One region of the Bradyrhizobium sp. UFLA05-108 genome, then DNA from elsewhere that is predicted to be linked to it. Evidence: predicted binding sites of a transcription regulator. Region 1 holds the regulator's gene; the other holds the start of a gene.
The links. Region 1 encodes LexA, which represses DNA repair genes until DNA is damaged. Its sites were predicted from a motif close to TGTTCNNNNTGTGTTCNG; they were not measured.
Positions count from the first base shown of each region.

Region 2: a site for LexA is predicted at 3,274-3,291, ahead of SO140_RS11635 (ATP-dependent Clp protease adaptor ClpS). Genes of this name have one in related genera too.

Region 1 is NZ_JBANAZ010000020.1:63,603-71,187, reverse strand. It holds gene SO140_RS16865 (S41 family peptidase) at 1-56, opposite strand, end outside; gene SO140_RS16860 (alpha-hydroxy acid oxidase) at 352-1,485, shown strand; gene SO140_RS16855 (HAD-IA family hydrolase) at 1,495-2,121, shown strand; gene SO140_RS16850 (hypothetical protein) at 2,255-2,488, shown strand; gene SO140_RS16845 (hypothetical protein) at 2,590-2,766, opposite strand; gene SO140_RS16840 (molybdopterin molybdotransferase MoeA) at 2,994-4,205, shown strand; gene lexA (transcriptional repressor LexA) at 4,381-5,079, shown strand; gene SO140_RS16830 (hypothetical protein) at 5,703-6,140, shown strand; partial or broken gene SO140_RS16825 (ComEC/Rec2 family competence protein) at 6,149-7,585, opposite strand, start outside.
Region 2 is NZ_JBANAZ010000012.1:38,621-46,205, reverse strand. It holds gene SO140_RS11645 (tannase/feruloyl esterase family alpha/beta hydrolase) at 1-777, shown strand, start outside; gene SO140_RS11640 (host attachment protein) at 911-1,360, shown strand; gene SO140_RS11635 (ATP-dependent Clp protease adaptor ClpS) at 1,514-3,241, opposite strand; gene SO140_RS11630 (MDR family MFS transporter) at 3,347-4,966, opposite strand; gene SO140_RS11625 (HlyD family secretion protein) at 4,908-6,206, opposite strand; gene SO140_RS11620 (TetR/AcrR family transcriptional regulator) at 6,297-6,956, shown strand; gene SO140_RS11615 (MarR family winged helix-turn-helix transcriptional regulator) at 7,096-7,464, shown strand; gene SO140_RS11610 (enoyl-CoA hydratase) at 7,478-7,585, shown strand, end outside.

The DNA.
Region 1 (7,585 bases):
AGAGTCAAACACGCGCCGGTCAGCGCGCCGAGGGGGAACAGCAGGGTTTTCCGCATGGATCGATTGGCCTTTTCGCTGGCGGTTGGGAGCCGCCATGCAAATGGCGATCCAGCCGGTGTCTCACAATACCATTCTGGTTTCTTCAAGGCCGGTCCGCCACGTTGGCTTGCATCCGGCAAAAAACCCTTCGTCCCAGCCTAAACTTTTGGCAACGTTCCTCGGCCGGTTCGCGCCGGGGGCGGAATCGACCCGTCCGGCCAGCGCGTTCAAGCTATGCGATTTTGGGATGGTTTTGGCGCGCCGAACCGGTTAGGCGATGGAATAAGGCTTCAAATTCTCGGGAGGATAACAATGAACGACGCGCCCCGTATCCGGCCCCAACGAAACGTCGAACTGGGTGCCAGCGACGAGCCGTTCCAGAACCTGCACGAATTCATTCGCAAGGCGCGCTCCAACCTCAACCAGAACGCCTGGGACTATATCGTCGGCGCCGCCGAGACGGAGACCACGATGCGCCGCAACCGCATGGCGCTGGACGAGATCGCCTTCCGCCCGCGCGTGCTGCGCGACATGCGCAATGTCGATGGTTCCGTCGAGCAGTTCGGCCGCAAGATGCGCCTGCCGGTCGTACTGGCGCCGGTCGGCGCGCTCGAAATCTTCGATCCGCACGGCGCAGCCTCCGTTGCACGCGGGGCCGGCGCCTTCGGTGCAGCGCATATGCTGAGCTCGGTGTCGGATCCGGGCCTCGAGAAGACCGCAGAAGCAGCTCCCGATGCGCTGCGCTTCTACCAGCTCTATGTCCGCGGCGATGACGCCTTCGTCGAGGATGTCGTCGCCCGCGCGGTGAAAAGCACCTACGCCGCGTTCTGCCTGACGGTCGACACCGCCCATTACAGCCGTCGCGAACGCGACATCGCCAAGCGCTATGTTCGCGAGAGCCGGCTGCGCGCCACCGGCGGCGACTACCAGAAGGGCCTGGAGTGGCGGACCGTGAAGCTGATCAAGGACAAGTTCAAGATCCCGCTCATCATCAAGGGAATCGCGACTGCAGAGGACGCGCACATCGCCCTCGATCACGGCGTCGAGTGGATCTACGTCTCCAACCATGGCGGTCGCCAGCTTGATCATGGCCGCGGCGCCATGCACGTATTGCCGGAGATCGTCGATGCCGTGAAGGGACGCGCGAAGATCATGGTTGACGGCGGATTCTGCCGCGGCACCGATATCGTCAAGGCGCTCGCCATGGGCGCGGACCTCGTCGGCATCGGGCGCCTGCAGTGCTGGGCGTTGGCCGCGGCCGGCGAATCCGGCATCACACGGATGTTGGAGCTACTCGAAGACGAAGTGTTGCGCTGTCTCGGGCTGCTGGGGGCCACCTCGTTTGCCGAGGTGAACGCATCCTGCCTGCATCCGGCGACCGCCACCAACGTACCAAGCGTGTTCAGCGCGTTTCCGCTGCTGGATATCGAGCCTTATCGTTACTGAAAGGATGCAATGACCTCCCTCCTCTCTCCCGGCAGCGCGGATGCGCTCCTGTTCGACCTCGGTCGCGTCGTGCTCGACATCGATTTCTCCAAGGCGATCGCCTGCTGGGCGGGACATGCCGGCTGCGAACCGCAATCGATCGTGACGCGCTATGTCCGCGATGAGGCCTATCGGCTGCACGAGATGGGCAAGATCAGCGACGAGGTCTATTTCGACTCGCTGCGCCGCTCGCTCGGGATCGAAATCTCCGACGCGCAGTTCCTGGAGGGGTGGAACGCGATCTTCGCGGGCGAGATGCCCGACATCGCAAACCTGCTGCCGCGCGCCGCACAACACGTGCCGCTCTACGCCTTCTCCAACACCAACCGGCCGCATGTGGACTATTTCTCGAAGGAGTATGCCGACGTGCTCGGCCATTTCCGCGAGATGTACCTGTCCTCCAGCATCGGCCTGCGCAAACCCGATGCGGAAGCCTTCGACCATGTCGTCGCCGCGATCGGCGTGCCGGCGAGGCGAATCGTGTTCTTCGACGATCTCTCCGAAAACATCGAAGGCGCGCGGGCACGAGGGCTGACCGCGGTTCACGTCACGTCGCCTCACGACGTCGGCGAGGCGCTGAAGGCGCTGGGATTCTAAGCACCCATTGCTGCGGTCGCTCAGCGTTCGGTTCCGGCCATCACGGGGAACTTTTTCAGCAAATTGTGGAACCAACTCACTCTGTGCATTTTTAGACAGAGTTCCCGGAACGGATCAACGCGTCGGGAGTCGTATGTCCGTTGGGATTTTCTACAACGGATGCGTGATCGTGTTGGGCAAGTCTTACTTCAACAAGCAAGCCTCGATCCTTCTCAAGTTCGCCAAGTCAACGTCGAATTCGCAGCTGTCCGCGAAGCTGGTCAGCAAGGCGGCGGATCTCAAATCGCAGGGCGACCCCCTGCCCGAGATGGATCACAGCCTGAAGGCGCCCGACGTCGATCCGGACAATGAAACGGGAGCCACCTGATGCTAGCCGTGAGCCTGGTTGTCGCCGTGGCATGCTTGGCCACCGTCATCCCGGTCCTTCTCGTCATCGAGACGATCGCGCGGCGTCCACGCTAGGCGCATTCAACTGCGCTTGGGTTGAGGCCGATCGAGACGCTGCCGTTGCGCGCGCATGCGGCTCGTCTTCTCCTTGAGCGCCTCGATCTCCTCGTCCAGCTTTGCGCTCTTCGATTTCGGCGGCTCATCGCCGCGCAGCTTCTCGAGCGCTTTCTCAACCGATAGCTTTGAAGTCTCTGCCATCAGGGTTCTCCCGGATGTCTCCTGACGCACCTGCGTGCGATGGCGCGCGGCAATTCTGAGCTGGAAGCGGAAAGGCGCGATATTGTCCTAAAGGGCATCCCTGCCGTTCCGGTGCTGGAGGGACAATTCATCTCCGCCTTCGTGATCGCCCCCTTTTGCCTCGAAGCCTGCACTCGGCTAGAACGCAACGCGACCTGTCCTTCGATTTGCTCAGCAGGAGTTTGCCCGTGGCCCTGATGCCGGTGTCCGACGCGCTTGCCGCAGTGCTTGCCGGCGTAGAGCCGGTGGCCGAGGAGATGGTTGCGCTGGATGCGGCCTACCATCGCGTGCTGGCGCGCGATGTCGCCGCGCGGCGTACGCAGCCGCCGCAGGCGATGTCGGCGATGGATGGCTATGCGGTGCGCGCCGCCGACGCGGCGACGGTGGACGCAGAGCTCACCGTGATCGGCGAGGTCGCGGCCGGCCGGCCATTTGCGGGAGCGGTTGGCGCGGGCCAGGCCGTGCGGATCTTCACTGGCGGCGTGGTGCCCGATGGCGCGGACGCGGTGGTAATCCAGGAGGACACGGTCGCAAACGGCAGGCGCGTCACGATCAAGGAGGCCGCGATCGCTGGACGGCACATCCGTCCTGCTGGCGTCGATTTCTTCGAGGGCGACGTGCTCCTGCGACAGGGAGCCAGACTCACCGAACGCGACCTCTCACTGGCCGCCGGCATGAACCATCCGGAGCTTGCCGTGCGTCGCCGGCCGAGGGTCGCGATTCTCGCGACCGGCGACGAGTTGGTGATGCCGGGCGCAACGCCCGGCGCGGGCCAGATCGTCTTCTCCAACGGCTACGCCCTGCACGCGCTGGCGCGGGCCGAGGGCGCCGAAACGGTCGATCTCGGCATTGCCGCCGATACGGTTGCGGCGACCACCGCCGGGATCCGCCGGGCCCGCGAGAGCGGCGCCGACATCCTCATCACGACCGGCGGTGCGTCGGTCGGCGACCACGATCTGGTCAGGCCAGCGCTCCAGGCCGAAGGCTTCGAGATGGCGTTCTGGAAGATCGCGATGCGGCCGGGCAAGCCGATGATGCACGGCCATCTCGGCGCGATGCGGGTGATCGGCCTGCCCGGCAATCCGGTCTCGTCCTATGTCTGCGGCTTCCTGTTCATGGTGCCGTTGATTCGCGCGCTTGCTGGCCGCTCGCGCGTTCATCACCGCCGCGAGCGCGCCGTGCTCGGGCGCGACGTCGGGCCCAACGACGTCCGCGAGGACTATTTGCGCGCACGGCTCGAGGAGCGCGAGGACGGCACGCTGGTGGCCGTTCCCGTCAACCACCAGGACTCCTCGCTGCTTGCGAATCTTGCTACCGCACAAGCACTTCTCGTGCGCGCGCCGTTCGCGCCAAAGGCCGAAGCAGGCACGCCTTGCGAGGTGTTGCGGCTGCCCTTGTGAGTGCAATCTGATTCGCGCGTGATGCGAACTTCGCCGCGTTCACACAAAATTAAGTGGTTGCGGAACACATATCGAACATATAGTGTCCGTTCATGATTTGTTTCGAGCATCTAGCGGCTTCTGCTGAATCTGGCGTCTCGGAATCGAACGACATCAACCGGGGGATTTGGTCGAGATGTTAACGCGCAAACAATACGAGCTTCTGCGGTTCATCAGTGAGCGCCTCAAGGAAAGCGGTGTGCCGCCCTCCTTCGATGAGATGAAGGACGCGCTCGATCTGCGCTCGAAGTCCGGCATTCACCGCCTGATCACCGCGCTGGAAGAGCGCGGCTTCATCCGTCGCCTGCCTAACCGCGCGCGCGCCATCGAGGTCATCAAGCTGCCCGAGCTTCAAGCCGCAGGCGCCGGCCGCCGCGGCTTCACGCCGAGCGTCATCGAAGGCAATCTCGGCAAGGTGCGGAGCGCCAGCGCGTCTGTCGACGACGGCGAGCGTCCGGTCGCCGTGCCCGTGATGGGACGGATCGCGGCCGGCACGCCGATCGAGGCGTTGCAGACCCGCAGCCACACCATCAGCGTGCCTCCGGACATGCTCGGCTCGGGCGAGCACTATGCGCTCGAAGTGCGCGGCGATTCGATGGTCGATGCCGGCATCCTGGATGGCGACATGGCGCTGATCCAGCGCAACGAGACCGCTGACACCGGCGACATCGTGGTGGCGCTGATCGACGACGAGGAAGCGACGCTCAAGCGTTTCCGCCGGCGCGGCGCGTCGATCGCGCTGGAGCCCGCCAACACCGCCTATGAGGTGCGCATCCTGCCGCCGAACCGGGTGAAGATTCAGGGCAAGCTGATCGGGCTGTATCGGAAGTACTGATTGCCCAGCAGAAAGTACCGATTGCCCGGCAGATTGCCAGCCATCGCACGGCGATACGGGCGGACGGATCGTCCGCTCCAGCAAAATAGCGTTGTCGCTTCCACTGTGATTATCCCTACACCTGCACAGAGCTAATCCTCAAGCATGGCAGGCGCGAATGCGCTGTGCGGGCTGCAGAGGACAAAACCCATGCGGCAGGTGATTTTAGGCGTGATCTCGGCAGCCTTGATCGCGGGATCGGCACCTGCGAGCGATGCAGCGCAACACCACGCCGCCCGAAAGGCCACGCCGCCCGAAAGGCAGAGCACGCGGCGGCAACCAGCGCGCCATTCCGCAATTCCAACAATGCGATCGCACCTGCGCCGCAGGCGAGCTGGCCCTCTTCAGGGTACTCCGCTGCCGGCGCTGATGGAAGCTCGCGTGAGTGAATGATGTGAACCAAGATAGAGTCTCGGCGAGAGGCTTTGTTCCTCGTTTGCCGGGAAAGATAATGTGATCGGGCGATGCGCAGACGGGCCGCAGATTTGCCCACAAACGCGATACACTCGTAGGCTTCCAACTCTGGTAGAGGCCTGCGCCTCCGGGGGGGCGCGGACCTGCTATCTCGCATGAGGAGCACTCCGATGTGTGACTACAGCCTACATGCCGTTGCGACCCGCCCCGCTCAAGTCGGCGAGACGATCGTCACGACAACCTTCCGCGGCACCTCGACGCGTGGATTTGCGTCGGAGCGTGATCTCTCGGTTGCCGTCTGCCTCCTGCCAGGCACCGAGCTCGCCTTCGCCGACAACGTCCGCTACGACAATCGCTGGATCTGGACGCGCACCGTCAATTCCCGCGTCGGCAAGTTCGGTAAGGTCGATCCGCACATTCCCGATCGTCATCATGATGCGATCGAATTCCCCGACGGCAACTACGTGCTGGTAACGCAGCTCGTCGAGGGACAGCGTGCCACGGTTCTGCAATTGCCGGTGACGCAGCCGCTCGGCGAGAAGACAGAGCAGCCCGCCGTCGAGCAGCACACGACCACGACGCCCACGACACGCCTGCCGATCGGCTGACGCGTCTTTCAATCCTCGGCCTGCAGGTCGGCCTCCGATGGCGTAGCATCCTTGCTGCGTGGAGTAGCCGGCCGCGGTGCGAGGCTGAGCTCGAAATCGCTATCGCCGGCCCCGGCCGGCGACCAGGGGCGGTTTGCGCTCCTTGCTTTCACCGTTTGCAGCGTGAAACCGTCGCCATCGCGCGATAGCGCGAGTGCGCCCTGCGTCTTCAGACGCTCGCGATCCACGACCATCGCCGCGCAACCGGCTGCTGCAGGCTTCGCCGTCACCACCAGCGCGGCGCGGCTGCAATCGTCCGCCAGCGCGTCGATACGCAACGAGAGCGCGACCAGGCGACCATCGGCGAGCGGCGTCACGCAACCGCCTTCGTCGCATGAGACGCCATCGGCGAGCGACGCATCAGTCGCGCCGCGCGGATCAGCATCAGATGCAAGCCACTCCTTGAGAAGAAAATTGTCCTTGCCGGTTCGGATCAGGTGCAGTTGGCCGCCCTTGCCGCGCACCGCGATGCTGTGGCCGTCGCCTGCGATCAGGATGTCGGGCTGGCGCACGTGCAGCGCCCAACCGATTGCGAGCGTCAGCACGACGGCGCCCACCCAGCGCAGCGGCGTGCGCAACAGGCCCATCAAACGAGACCAATGCTGGCGGCAGTCAACGGGCCGGTCCCGAAGGCGGTGATGCGGCCGACGGCGCCAGGCAACGCCGCGACCCAGCGCGTCACAACGACCATCCAGTCGATGCCGATCCCCATCAGCCACCAGAATACGCCATCAAGCCCGAACGGCGCTGCGATCAGCCCCAAAAGTCCGGCCGGCATCACCAGCGCCGAGACCACCGGCATCGCCGCGAGATTGGCGAGCACGCCGTAGGGCGTGACGCGATGAAAATGGAAGGCGGCATAGGGCGTCGTCGCGAGCCCCGCGATCAGCGAGGCCATCAGCAGCATGACGAGCTCGCGGCCGCCTCACAGCGCGATGCGCGCAGTGACGGAGTGATCGGGCGAGGCCAACAGGTTCGGCATGCCGATCTGCACCAGCCCGACGAGACCAAGCGTCGCCGCGAACGACATCTGGAAGCTCGGATGCACCAACGCCTCCGGCGCGACAGCGAGCACGATCATCGCGGCCACCGCGAGCGTGCGGAAAGTGATGGCGCGACGATCGACCATCACCGCGATCAGCACCACCGCCGTCATGAAGAACGATCTTTGTGTTGCGACCTCCGCGCCGGACAGCAGCAGGTAGAACGCGGCAGCCACCAGTGCTGCCGCAGCGGACCATTTTTTGATCGGATAGCCCACTGCAAATCCCGGGATCAGCGCCAGCAGCGCGCGTACCGCAAAGAACACGACGCCGGCGACGACCGCCATGTGATAGCCGGAGATCGACAGCACGTGCCCGAGGCCGGAGATGAACATCGCATCGTTGACGGGCTCGGTGATTGCG
Region 2 (7,585 bases), on a different contig from region 1:
CCTCAGAAGCTGCGCTGTGCGAGCGGCCAGAGTGACGACCGATGCCTCACCGACGCGCAGATCAAGGCGATCGACACCCTGCACGACGCTTACAAATTCCCGTTTCCACTCGCCAACGGCCTCGATGATTATCCGGGCTGGGGCGTGTCGGGCGAGGATACGTCATCCGGCGGCCCGACCGGTGGATGGACGGCGTGGTGGCTTGGGACCGCGGCGCCCGCGCAGCCGCCGGCGCCGAACAACGGCATCGCCTGGATCTATGGCGCAGGTACAATTCAATATGTCTTTGCACGCGACCCCAAGCTCGACGTCACCACCTACAAGCCCGAAGACCACAGCGCGCGTTTGCTCGAAGTCTCCCAACTGATGGATTCGACCAATCCCGACCTCCGCCGCTTTCGCATGCATGGCGGCCGCCTGATCATGCTCGAGCATATGGCCGACTATGCGCAGAGCCCCTATGCCGGCATCCGCTATTTCGAGAACGTCGAGCGCTTGATGGGCTCGGCGACGACGGATTTGTTCGCAAGGCTCTACACGGCGCCCGGCGTCGACCATGTCGGCTCCGGCGCGCCGGCAAATGTCGATATGCTGAGCGTGCTGATCGACTGGGTCGAGAAGGGCAAGGCGCCCGGCGACCTCGAGGTCACCGAGCAGAAGGTCGAGGCGCCGGCGTTCTCGGTTGTGCGCGCGCTGCCGCTGTGCCGCTGGCCGGCCTGGCCACACTACGAGGCGGGGCCGGTGACGGAGTCGGCGAGCTTCTTCTGTGCGCAGTAGGCGGCACAAGTTCCCGTGCTCACGCCTTGGTCAGCACAGCATACGCATCTCGCCGTGGTGGGCTCGCGTTGATTTGAATCAACCCGCTTGCGGATGAAGGGTTGAATGTCGAAACGAAAGCTGGAGCGTCGACATGAGCGGCCTGATGATCCCCCACGGCGCCTTCGTCTTCATCGGCGACGGCTGCAAGGCGCTGTTCCTGCGCAACGAAGGCAATCCCGCGAAGCCGAACCTGAAAACCGAGGACGTGTTCGCAGATGATAATCCGCCGACGCGCGAACAGGGGACCGATCGTCCCGGCCGTGTCAGCAAGCCGACAGGGCAAAGGGCGGCGGTCCAGCCGACCGACTGGCACGATATCGAGGAGCATCGCTTCGCCCGGCGTGTCGCAGCCGCGATGGAGCAGCTCGTCCGCGAGCGCGACGTGAAGGCGCTCGTCGTCATTGCACCGCCACGCGCATTGGCGGACCTGCGCGACGCGTTCCATGCGGACGTCAAGGCGCGCATCGTCGGCGAACTGCCCAAGGACCTGACGCGGCTTCCGGTCGACGACATCGCCCGGCATCTCGCGGCGGAGTACTAGACCAGTCTAAAGCGCGATGAGATTGGAATGAATCGTCATCGCGCTTTAGATTTTCGTTTGAGCATGATCTCCGCGCAAACGCGTTCCGCGTTTGTCGCGAGGGAAAACCGCTTCACACTTTTCCGGATCATGCTCCAGCGGCGAGAACGGTCATCATCCCGCCGCCATCGCCTGCGCGCCGCCGAGCAGCTGCGCATTGAGGCGACCGCCGGAGAACAGCATGTCGTCGAGCGCCTCATTGATGTCGGCTGAGATGACGGAATGGCCACCGTCACGCGCCAGGCTCGCCTGTGCCAGCCGCCGCATCAATTCCTTGATGAAGGCGCAACTCGTACCTTCGCTGCGCCGCGCCGCTTCGATGATGATCGCGTCATCGAGCGGCAGCCCCTTGCCGTAGAGTCGTACCAGCCTGCTGCGGCCGATCTCGTCGGGGAGAGGCACTTCGATGGCCTGGTCGATGCGGCCGGGCCGGCCGGCAAGCGCACCTTCGAGGTCCTCCGGCCGGTTGGTGGTCAGGACGAACAGGATGTCTGCATCCTCCTTCAGCCCGTCCATCTCGTTGAGCAACCTGTTCAGCAGCGATTCCTCGCACGGACCCATGTCATTGCGGTTGCGGGCGATGAGATCGACATCCTCGATCACCACCATCGAGGGCTGGAGGAGCCGCGCCAGGCTCATATACGCGCCGAGAAGGCCCATTTGCTCGGCGGTGATGATCAGGGTCGTATGCCCGGGCAAATGCGTCGCGAGATAGCGGATTGTGTGCGTCTTGCCGGTGCCCGGCGGGCCGTACAGCAAAATGCCCTTGCGCGTCGACTGGCCGAGCTGGCGCAATTGATCGCGGGTGCCGACGAATCTCAGGACGTTGCGATCAAGCAGCCGCAGGGTCTGCTCCGGCAGGATGACCTCGTCGCGTGCGACCAGCGGCAGGCGGTGTACGGTGATGCCGCGAGAGCGGCCGCGATAATCGCGGTCGGCGTCGAGCGAGAGGATTTTGCCGCGATAGGTGCGCGCGGCCTGCATCGCCTGCTCCAGCTCGCCGAAGCATCGCTGGACGAGGGCCGCGCCTGCGATGCCCGAGGGTACGGCGATTTCGATCCGAATTCCGGCCTCACGGCTGTATTCACGATGCGCGCAGAGCAGTACCGCGTAGCGGAGATCGCCCTGCGTGCACAGCCACAGCCCGTTGTCGAGGCACTTGACCGGATTGTTCTCGCCAACGTCGACATCGAAATATTGCAGCGGTGCAATCGCCTGCGCATGGCGGCCGTCACGCAGAAGTCTCGCAATCGACAGCGTCTCGTAGCGTTGTTCGTCGTTGATGCCGAACAACCGGATCGCGGAGGCGAGCAGCCGATCGATGGCCGCCTGGACGTCCGCGCGCATGTGTCCTGGAAACTGGCGAACCGTGGTGACGAGCTTGCTGAGCGGGACGCCGGTAAAATGCCGGTCCAGAACCTCGCAGGCATATTCGAACTCCTCTTCTTCCGGCTCATGGCCCGTGTTGCCTGCCGCACGCATGCAGTCGCTGCACAACCAGATCGTACGGCTCCCGAGCCGCACGTCGGTCTGCGCCTCGGGCTTGCCGCAAAGTTCGCAACTCGTCTTGACCGGCTCGAGCGTGATCCGCAGGCCGTGACCCGCAAATTGAATGTGCTGCAGCGCAGATTTGAGAAGGGCATCGGCGACGGATCGCGGGTAGGGGCCGCAACCTGCTCGTTGCTCCCGCTCAATCCGGGTCATCAGCGCGACCGCGTCACGCTCCGACTTGCCGAAAACCCGGCGCAGCAGCTCGATTACGAATTCCTCCGGCGTATCTTCATCATCATGAATCACGAGCTGGGCCGGCCCGCCGCCATCGCTGTACATATCACTCATCATGAAATTAACTCGTGCTACAACTTAAACTTGAATGGAACAAAGAAAGAACATAAAAAATGGCGGCCGTCAAGCGTGACGGCCGCTCAAAAAATGGATGGGCGACGCCTAGTGCGCCGGGCCGCCCGCCACCTTGCCGCGCCGCATCAGCAGCACCGCGATCGCGGCCAGCACCAGCACGACGCCGATCACGGCAAAGGTGTCGGAAAAGCCCATCACCAGCGCCTGGCGCTTGACCAGCTTGCCGAGCGCGATGACGGCCTGCTCATGCGCGGCGTTGGGATCCGGCACGCCATGGGCGACAAAGTAGTTCGTGAGCTGCGCGATGCGGCCGCGGACCTCCTCGCGGCCGAGCGTCACGGATTGCCCGATGATGTTGGAATGGAATTGCTCGCGCTTGGTAACGATGGTCGCGAGCACGGCGGTGCCGATCGCGCCGCCGAGGTTGCGCATCATGTTGGAGATGCCGGAGGCGGCGGCCGCGTCCTGCGGCGCGACGCTGCCGAGGCTGAGCGCGGAGAGCGGCGCCAGCGTCAGCGCCTGGCCGACCGCTCGCACGACGTTGGGCGCGAGGAACTGATCGCCCGCATAATCGAGCGACATCATGATGTTCATGAAGGAGCTCGTGGCGAACAGCAGCAGGCCGACGGTCGCGATATAGCGGGCATCGAAGCGCTGCATCAGCTTCGGCACCAGCGGAATCAAGAGAAGCTGCGGCAGGCCGGTCCAGGCCAGCACGTTGCCGATCTGCTCGGCGTTGTAGCCCTGCACCTGGCCGAGATAGGCGGGCAGCAGATAGACCGAGCCGAACAGAGCGAAGCCGAGGAAGACCGAGGCGATCGTGCCGACGCCGAAATTCCATTGCGTGAGCAACCGCAGGCGCAACAGCGGCTTTTCCACGACCAGCTCATTGTAGATGAACAGCGCGAGGCTGACGGCCGCGACAATGGCAAGTCGCACGATGAAGGGCGAGCCGAACCAGTCGTCCTTGTTGCCTTCCTCGAGCACGGCCTGGAGCGAGGCCAGGCCGACGGCCATTGTGGCGATGCCGAACCAGTCGCCTTCGCGCAGCAGGCCCAGCTGAAGCGGCTGGCGCTCCAGCGTGAAGAACAGCGTGGTGACCATGACCGCGGTCGGGACGACGTTGACGAAGAAGATGGTCTGCCAACCGTAATTCTCGGTGAGATAGCCGCCGATGGTCGGGCCGATCGCGGGCGCAAAGGTCACCGCGAGCGAGAACATCGCAAGGCCAATCGGCTGCTGGCCCTTGGGCAGCTTGGTGAAGACGAGCGTGAAGGCCATCGGGATCAGCACGCCGCCGAAGAAGCCCTGCAAGCCGCGCATCGCGATCATCGAGGGCAGGTCGTGGGTGAAGGCGCAGGCGACGGAGAATGCCGCAAACAGCGTCGCAAAGCTCAGGATGATGTTACGGAACGAGAACACGCGCGACAAATAGTCGGTGAGCGGGATGACGATGATTTCGCCGATCAGATAGGACGTCGAGATCCAGGAGCCGTTGTCGACGCCGGTGCCGATGCCGCCCTCGATGTTGAGCAGCGAGGCGTTGGTGATCTGGATGTTCAGGATCGCCATGAAGGCGCCGATCATCGCCGCGAAGACGGCGATCCAGATCGTGGCGCTGGCGCGATTCGGGTCAGTGACGACGCGATCAGGCGTCGCGGCCGGAATCGAGCGTGCGGGCGCTGGGATTGAGGGGCTGCTGGACATGGCGCGACCCTCCGGAGGTCTGGTTTGCCGTGGTCTGATTTGTCTTGGTCTGATTTGCCTTGGTCTGATTTGCCTTGGGTGCAGTCGCTGCCAGCGCGGCAGGCGCGCTGGAACGCGTCGCAATCGTCGGGATCACCGACATGCCCGGCCGCAGCGCGATCGACGGCGCGTTCTCGGCGTCGAGCGCGATCCTGACGGGGATGCGTTGAACCACCTTGGTGAAGTTGCCGGTGGCGTTGTCGGGCGGCAGCAGCGCGAACTCCTGACCGCTCGCGGGCGCGATCGAATCGACATGGCCATGCACGACCTGGCCCGGGAACATATCGACCTCGATGTCGACCGTCTGGCCGGCATGCACGTTGGTGAGCTGGGTCTCCTTGAAGTTGGCGACCACATAGGCGCCATCGGCCGGCACGATCGACATCAACTGCGTGCCGGCCTGCACGTACTGGCCGACGCGAAGTGTGCGGTTGCCGATCACGCCGTCGATCGGGGAGACGAGTGTCGTGTAGCCAAGATTGAGCTCGGCCTGGTGCTGCACGGCTTCCGCGCGGGCGAGAGCGGCCCTGGCCTGCACGATCTCGGCCTTCAACAGATCGACCTGCTTGAGGGCGGAGGCGAGATTGGCGGTGTCGCGCTGGATGGCGGCGTTTGCGCCGGCATCGCGCGCCTGTGCCTGCTGCGCATTCTGCACGCTGCCGTAGCCCGTCGCAGCGAGGTCCGTGTAGCGCTTGTTCTCCTGGCCCGCGAAGGTCTTGGTTGCAGTGTCGACGTCGATCGTCGCCTTGGCTGCCGCGATCACCGCCTGCTGAACCTCGAGCTGCGCCTCCTTGCTCGTGATGGTGGCGCTCGCGGCCGCAACGTCGGCGCGGGCCTGGTCGAGCGCGACCTTGAAGTCGCGGTCGTCGATCCGGGCCAGCACCTGGCCCGCCTTCACGTGCTCGTTATCGGCGACCTGCACCTGGACGAGATAGCCGCTGACCTTCGGCGCGATGGTGGTGTTGTCGGCTTTCACATAGGCGTCATCGGTGGAGACGAGGAAGCGGCCGACCGTCCAGTAGTCGTAACCGTACCAGCTCGCGCCGGCCAGCGCGGCAGCTGCGACACCGGCAAGCAACAGCTTGCGAAGGTTGAACTTTCTGGGTGGGGCGGACGCCGTTTCGGCGGGCAGCAGGCTCTGCGGCAGACTGGCCGGAACCCCTGTGGCTTCGATCTTGGATGGGCTGGTGTGGACGGACATGGGCGGCTCCCTGAATTAGGAAACTTGACGATTTCCAAAATACGACTAGCTTGAAAACTGTCAATAGAATGACAGGCATCATGTAAAGACATGGCTCAGGAAAAATCTTCCAGCGAATACCGCCCCCGCGGACGGCCGCCACTGCGCGATGACAGCGAGACGCGTCAGATCATCTTCGACGCCGCACGGCACGCCTTTGCCGAGAACGGCTACGCGGCGACCAGCACCGAGGAGCTGGCGCGCCGCGCCGGCATTTCTACCAAGACGCTCTATCGGCTGTTTCCGGCCAAGGCGGCGTTGTTCGAGGCCATGGTCGCCGATCGGCTCGACCGGCAGCTTTCCGACGTGCAACTCAAAGGCATCGATCACGCCGACATTGCGGAGGCCCTATCCACCGTGCTGCTCGCCTGCGCCGAGCTCGCGCTCGATCCGGAGGTCGTCGCACTGCAGCGCATCGTGCTACAGGAATCCGCCGCGTTCCCGGATCTCGCCGTGACCTTCTACCGCAACGGCATTGCGCGTACGGCGGCCGCGCTGGCGCGCTGGCTGCGCGTCCAGGTGAAGACAGAGCGCCTTGCGCTCGACAATGTCGAGGAGGCCGCGGGCATGCTGATCGGCATGGCCGTCTCGGCCCCTCAGCGCGCCGCGATCTATGGCGGTGTGCCGTTGCCGTCGCGCAAGGAGATCGAGCGCCGCGTCCGCACCGCCGCGGTCTTGTTTTTGGACGGCTGTCGCGTCGCGCCGGCTTGACGCCGCGGCCGCTTTACAGACCGGTTGCGTCGGACTATATATTTCGCATGCGAAATAAATTGCGCCGCGCGTGACAGCCGTAAGGCACCATCGGCTGATCTACCTCCTGAACGTCGCGCAGCGCCGGCTGCAGCGCTTCATGGCGGCGCAGCCGGAGAGCGAGGTGACGCCATCTCAGGCGGGCCTTCTGTTCATCCTCGGCCGACAGGACGGCGTGCTGATGGGCGAGGCGGGGGCCGCGCTCGATCTTGGGCCGGCGGGCATCTCCGGTCTCGTCGACCGGATGGCCGCGGCAAGGCTGGTCGAGCGGCGGGCCGACCGCGAAGACGGTCGCGCTTGGCGCGTCTGGTTGACGCCGAAGGGCCGTGTGGCCGAGGCGCGTGCGAAGGCGGCTGCCGCGGACATCAACGCGGCGCTGACGGAAGGATTTTCCAGCGCCGAGATCGACATCGTCGCACGCTGGCTGGCGAGCGTTCAAACCAAGTTTCCACGAGCAACAGACGAATGAGAGGAGCCGTTCCATGACCGAGCATGTCCGAACCGAGATGACCAATGGCGTGTTGACGCTGACCCTGGCGCGCCCCGATAAGAAGAATGCGCTGACGGATGCGATGTACGGCAAGCTCGCC